DNA from 3 places in the Parabacteroides sp. AF17-28 genome. Region 2 is predicted to be linked to each of the others. Evidence: riboswitches for the same ligand, from Rfam matches in the RefSeq annotation. Region 2 holds a riboswitch; each other region holds the start of a gene.
What was found. A riboswitch is a leader RNA that binds a small molecule or an ion and turns the genes downstream of it on or off. The one in region 2 is predicted to bind cobalamin.

Region 1 (2,271 bases), on a different contig from region 2:
ATAAAAATGACGGTGTTTATCGACCAGGAATTCGATTGTCCCGGCACTGGAGTAGTTGACAGCCCTGGCGGCCGCTACGGCCTTTTCGCCCATCTCGCGGCGCAGTTCCGGCGTGATAAAAGGCGAAGGGCTTTCCTCCACGATCTTCTGGTTACGGCGTTGCACGGAGCATTCGCGTTCGCAGAGATGAATCACGTTCCCATGATTATCGCCCAGTATCTGAAATTCGATATGGTGCGGCCCTTCCACGAACTTCTCCAGATAGACCGTATCGTCGCCAAAAGAAGAGAGCGACTCTGAGCGGGCGGCATTATACGCCTCTTCCACATCTTCCTCCTTATATATCAGGCGCATTCCCTTTCCGCCGCCTCCCATAGAGGCTTTCAGCATCACCGGATAACCGATCTCGTTGCAGAGGCGGCGCGCTTCGGCTGCATCCTTCAGCGGTTCCTGCGTGCCGGGCACAACCGGTACACCGGCGGCGATCATGCGTTTGCGGGCGGCAATCTTATCGCCCATTGCTTCCATCGTTTCGGCCAGCGGGCCGATAAAGATGAATCCTTCCTCTTTACACCGGCGGGCAAATTCTGCATTTTCAGACAGAAAGCCGTATCCGGGATGTATTGCATCGACGTTGTGTTGCCGGGCAGCCCGGATGATTTTCCCGATATCCAGATAACTGTCTTTCGAAGCGGCCGGACCGATCAGGCAGGCTTCGTCGGCATAAAGGACATGGCGAGCCGTCCGGTCTGCTTCCGAAAAAACAGCCACCGACCGGATTCCCATTTCGCGACAGGAGCGCATAACTCTCACAGCTATTTCGCCCCGGTTTGCAATCAGTACTTTTTTTATCATATCATCGTTTTATATGTTTATAACAGGGATTCACTTCCGAAGCATAGAAGTAAAGTTTAACCTCTTCCAAACAAGATTTACATAAACATTCCGGATAGTAGTACATCTTTACATAGTCACGCTGGAAACGGTCGAGTTTCACGGTTCCACACTGGCAACCCGTGATGTTATCCGGCTGACATTCAAAAGAGACACCGCACCTGGGGCATATCTTCTCCATAATCTCCTAACATTTAGAATCAATAATCTTTTCGTATCCATAGCCTAACCCACGAGGATATGAACCTTTAATGAATGGCAGGTCTTCTGACTGACTCCCATCCCGAAGCCTTCCCGACTTGTTATAACAAACCAGTGGCAATAGTAGTTTCAGGATGTTGAAACGGAGCTTCACAGCAGCGGGACTGTTCGGGATTTACACCCGATTCCCTTTTAATCCGTCTTCCCGAATGGGAAAAACGAAACCGATTCGGTGACAAATGTAGAGTTTTTTTCTTAATTCCACCTATTCCGAAAGAAAGTATTTGAGAAGAGTCCGGTAGCAGGCCATTCACAAGAATACGCCAAATCATCATTTACAGGTTCAGTTTTTCTTAGTTTTGGACCTTCTGTAAATTGAGAAATTACAATAACTCCTATTTCAGCCATTTTTCTATTTCGTCCGAAATCTTGATCGATTTTGGATTGACTCTTTTTGCGGTTTTAACCGGCTCGGCTGACAACAGAGAAAATGAGGTGCCGAGCTCATTCCGAAAAGCGTACAATTTGATTATCGAAAGATGAAAACGCCGACAAAGTGATAAACCTTAACTCCCGGAGAATCGAATATTTGCGGACGAAGGCGGACGGCGTTCCAAATATCCCAAGAAAATTTTAGGGGCTTGTTGCCGTAAGGTGCGCAGAAAACTGCCGTGAAGTAACGCTTCATCGCTCTGAGGGTTGACTTCGTACTATATGAAGTCCGACTTCAGAGCAACAATGTTCCGGGTCAGAGCGATAAAGTCCCTCTTTATGGCGATAAGGTGCCGGATCATAGGAAAAAGCCCCTTTTTGACAGCTGAAAAGTGGATTCACAATTGTTCGGTTTCGGATGTCTTTTTACCCTGAAAAACACGTTTTATACAATAAGCCCCCTGCCGCAGGCTCTCTTTTGCCGTTTCGTTTCAACGAACGGTTTTAGAGCTTAGAGGCAAAGCCTCTTCCTCTGTGGACTTGAGGTCCTTTAATAGGATTACTTGTAGATTTTTGAAAGGGGGTTCAAACCCATAGAGGAATCCGGCAAAGCCGGGAATTTATCAACTCGTTGATTGAAATCAATGGCAAAAGAGAGCCTGCGGCAGGGGGGCTTATTGTAAAAAACGTGTTTTATAGCCTCGAAAGACATCCGAAACCAAACAAATGTTAATCCGCTTTTTT
Region 2 (2,271 bases):
TACCCATCTTCGCTTCCAGTTCGCGACAGGCTTTCTTGACCGATTCGATCCCACCTAACAGACGGGGAGCCACATCGCTCATAATCCAGGCGGAACCTGCCGTTCCGAAAATGTAAGAGACGGCATAGGCTACCGGCATCACGTTGATCATACTCGTTTTGTCGGCATCCGGTATGCCTAATTGGTTAATCGTATCTTCCGCCACCCCTAACACGGCGGAGATCGTTTGCGAACCCGCTAACAGACCGGCTGCCTCGCCAGCCGAATAGCCCATAATCTTAGCCAGAACAAAAGGAGCGATCAGACAGAACAGACACATAACGACCGCAAACAGAACCTGCGGCAATCCCTCCTTCCTCAATCCCCGGAAGAATTGCGGGCCGACACTATAGCCGACGGCAAACAGGAACAACAGGAAGAAAACCGATTTCAACGGAGCACCTATCTCAATATGTAATTGTCCGATCAGGACACCGACCAGCAACACACTGGTGACCGTTCCCAACGTAAACTTTTTAATCTTAAACTTACCGATCCAGAAGCCGAAGGCCAAGGTGAGAAAGATAGCAAGCTCCGGATAATGCCGGAGCAAATTGGCAAACCATTCCATATATATCAATTTTTGGGCGTTAATAAAATTGATAATGAAACACAGCAGGATAAAGAGTTGTTGTGTTAAACGGAATATTTATATATCTTTGTCCCCGCTTAGGTGATATAACTCCTGTTCAGGAGTCATATAAAAGGGAATCCGGTTAGAATCCGGAACAGTGCCCGCTACTGTAAAGCCAACAAAAAAGAAAGCATTCTCCATGCCACTGTCCGCCAAAAGGACGGGAAGGCCGCTTTCGGAAAGGCTAAGTCAGGAAACCTGCCAGGCAATATCAATAATAACTCTCCCGGGGTCAGGAAAGCTATTGGAACATATAAAAACAATCTCTTTTTAATGAAAAAGAAATGTTGGCTGGCAGCCCTCTTTGTGGGTTGTTCAATAAGCGTATCATGTGCGCAAGTCAGTCTTAAAAGAATTCCGCTGTCCGGCGTGCAAATCGCAGCCGCACAATACTCCTTGCCGCAGGATACAAGCAAGATGAAAGAAGTACAGCTGGACGAAGTTGTAGTGACCGGTACCGGGACGGAGCACTATCTGAAAGACGCTCCCGTACAAACGGAAGTGATCACAGGTAAAGCGCTCGAACAATACAACGGACGCAGCCTCGACGAAATATTGAGCGCCCTCTCCCCGTCCATCACATTCAGCCCCGGAGACATGGGGAGTAATATCCAGCTGAACGGATTGAAGAACGACTATATCCTGATTATGGTGAACGGAAAGCGGATGAACGGCGACATCGGCGGGCAGAACGACCTGAGCATCATCAATCCGGCAACCATCGAACGCATCGAGATCGTGAAAGGCGCCGCCTCTTCCCTTTATGGTAGCGATGCCATAGCCGGTGTTATCAATATCATCACCAAAAAGAACCGCGACAAGGTGAGCGTCTCCAACACCACCCGTGTCGGCAGTCATGACGACCTGTTGCAAAGCGAAATGATCGGATTCAGCAACGGTAAACTGAACTCGACAACATCCGCCAACATGAAACATTCCGGAGGATGGCAGAACAGCACCCAGGAATGGTACCACCATGAATTGATGGAAGGGAGTGTCAGCAAAACGGTCAGCCGTTCCACAAACTTCACGATTTCCCAGAACTTCACCTATAAAGTGAACGACAGGCTAAGTTTCTCTGCCGATGCCAGCTACTACCAGAAATGGATCTTCCGCCCCGTCGGTCCCTGGAAATATTATTTATACAATTATTTCTACCGGAACCAGGATTATGCAGTCGGGATGAAATATCTGTTCAGAGACAAACGAAGTTATCTGACGGCCGATGCATCATTCGGACAATACAACTATTATTACGACTATACCGGACGGGAAATTACAGACATCATTAATCCGGAGGGAGGACGCATTGTCTATTATCCCGGCGACCGGGTTATGCAAACGATGCAACAAAGATGGCTGAATCATGTTAAGAGCGTCTTCTATCTGGGTGATGACCATGTTTTGAGCGTCGGTGTCGAGCACCAACAGGATTACCTGAAATCACCTTACCGTGTAGAAGGCGGAAAAGCATCTGTCTATACGCTGGCCGGATATGCACAGGAAGAATGGACGATAACCGACCGTCTGAACCTGACAGCCGGTTTCCGCCTTGTGCATCATAAGGAATTCGGACAGAAGTTCACTCCAAAAGTATC
Region 3 (2,271 bases), on a different contig from region 2:
TGTTGAACACGGAACTCCGTATTTTTGCTTTGATTCGCTTAGGCATTAATGATAGTTCTCAGATTGCAGAATTTCTTCGTTATTCGGTTAACACGATCTACAACTATAGGGCGAAGGTAAAAAACAAAGCCTGTGTTTCCCGGGATGATTTTGAGAATTTGGTGCGTGAAATACATTAATCCTTTCACTGCTAATCCACTTTTTTAGTAATATTGTTTTGAGTTATTATGCTGTAATATAGTGTATTAATATTTTTGTTTGTCCACTTATTTGTTCACTGATCCTGTTTTGTCTTTTCTTTCTGCTTAATTTTGAATCACACAAAAAGTAATACGCATGGAGAAGAACATAAGGGAGTTTCTATCCCGCAAAAGTACGGAGATAATCGCTATAATTGCTTGTATCGGTTTAGTTGTTACTCTGATTCTTGCTGCCGGAACGATTCGAATTGAGCAGGAGAAGGCGTGTATTGTGTCGCATAAATAAAGAAAGTGTTTTTGGTATTCTCTTATATATAAATACCCGGTTTAATGTTTTTAGGGTACGCTGTTTGTGATAATCCCCGAACTTTCTAAAATGAAAGTGGCGGGGATTCTTTTTTTCTTATTACTTTTGCCGTTGAAACAGGTTTCATTATCCTTTTCAGGATAAGGATTAAAAGGGAACCGGGTGGGAATCCCGGACAGACCACGCTGCTGTGAAACTTCAGGAACATCCTGGCAATACTTTATGCCACTGACGTCTTGATTAAAGAGTCGGGAAGGTGCCAGGATGGAAGTAAGTCAGAAGACCTGCCGTTTCAATTAACTAAGAGTACTTGTTCCCGTGGGGTAGGATAAGACTTGTCGGCAAGAAATAAAATAAATTGAATATGAAAAAGTGTCTGGTAGGATGTTGCCTGCTTCTGTCGTTATTGGTTGTATCATCGTGCACAACCAATAACAACCGGCAGACTGAAAAGGAAGAAGTAGCCGAACAAAATGCGTATTCTGCTACCGTCCGTATTGTGCCGGAATATGCCCGTGGTTTTAGTGTATCTTACAATGACGGATATGTTTTGTTGGATATTCAGGACCCGCAAAATGAGGAAAGTACGACTTTTCATTATGCACTTGTCAAGAGAGGGACTAAGCCGGCGGGTATCCCTGAATCATATACGGTGATCGAGACGCCTATCCGGAGTGTTATTTGTATGACATCCCTTCAACTATCCAACTTTATTAAAATGGATGCCTTAGATAAAGTTGTGGGAATTACCAGCACGCGGCATCTGTTTAACAAAAAAATGAATGAACGGTTGGAGAGCGGGAAGACTGCTAAGATCGGTATAGAAGGAAATTTCGACAATGAAGTGATCATGAGCATGAATCCGGACTTGATTCTCGTTTCACCTTTTAAGCGGGGTGGATATGAAACCTTGAAAGACGTCGGTATTCCACTGATTCCCCACTTGGGATATAAGGAGATGACGCCGTTAGGACAGGCGGAATGGGTGAAGTTCGTAGGTCTGTTGTTGGGTGAAGAACAGAAGGCGAATGAAACCTTCTTGACCATAGCAACGCGGTATAATGAATTGAAAGCTTTGACGGCGGAAGGAAAGGTAAAGAGACGTCCGGTCGTTCTGAGCGGTGAGATGAGAGGCGGAAACTGGTATGCCGTGGGAGGCGAGAGTTTCCTGGCACAACTCTTTAAGGATGCCGGAGCCGATTATTTCCTGAAGGACGACAAACGTTCGGGAGGTGTGATACTCGACTTCGAGACTGTCTATAACCAGGGGGACGAGGCCGACTACTGGCGCATCGTGAACAGCTATCCAGGTACATTCAGCTATAAAGCTCTGCAAGACCAGGACCCGCGTTATGCAGATTTCCGGGCTTTCAAGGAAAAAGGCATCATCTATTGCAATATGAAAGATACTCCTTTTTACGAAAGCATGCCGACCGAGCCGGAAGTTGTATTGGCCGACCTGCTGCATATCTTCCATCCGGACCTGTTGCCCGGCCATACGCCTGTTTATTACGCACTACTAAAATAAGCTACGTTGATGAGACACTCTACTACTTTTCTGATGTTGCTGATCGTGGCGTCTATCCTTGTTTTGATGTTCCTCAATCTGGTGTTGGGATCGGTATCTATTCCGTTGAAGTCCGTTTGGAATATCGTATGCGGAATAGGAGAGGAACCGGTGACCTGGCAGAATATTGTCTGGAAATCTCGCCTTCCGCAAGCCTTGACGGCATTGGTGGCAGGAGCTGGTCTGGCGATAAGCGG

Region 1: it holds a riboswitch for cobalamin, as region 2 does, so the genes downstream of both, DWW90_RS19285 (cysteine-rich CWC family protein) here and DWW90_RS17230 (TonB-dependent siderophore receptor) in region 2, are expected to answer to the same signal.
Region 3: it holds a riboswitch for cobalamin, as region 2 does, so the genes downstream of both, DWW90_RS14775 (ABC transporter substrate-binding protein) here and DWW90_RS17230 (TonB-dependent siderophore receptor) in region 2, are expected to answer to the same signal.

The regions. Positions count from the first base shown of each region.
Region 1 covers NZ_QUGV01000039.1:21,636-23,906, reverse strand. The annotation lists gene accC (acetyl-CoA carboxylase biotin carboxylase subunit) at 1-855, opposite strand, end outside; gene DWW90_RS19285 (cysteine-rich CWC family protein) at 857-1,075, opposite strand; cobalamin riboswitch at 1,134-1,339, opposite strand.
Region 2 covers NZ_QUGV01000028.1:63,512-65,782, forward strand. The annotation lists gene aspT (aspartate-alanine antiporter) at 1-610, opposite strand, end outside; cobalamin riboswitch at 694-894, shown strand; gene DWW90_RS17230 (TonB-dependent siderophore receptor) at 947-2,271, shown strand, end outside.
Region 3 covers NZ_QUGV01000021.1:48,703-50,973, reverse strand. The annotation lists gene DWW90_RS14780 (DUF6377 domain-containing protein) at 1-179, shown strand, start outside; gene DWW90_RS20660 (hypothetical protein) at 337-486, shown strand; cobalamin riboswitch at 615-814, shown strand; gene DWW90_RS14775 (ABC transporter substrate-binding protein) at 872-2,035, shown strand; gene DWW90_RS14770 (iron ABC transporter permease) at 2,045-2,271, shown strand, end outside.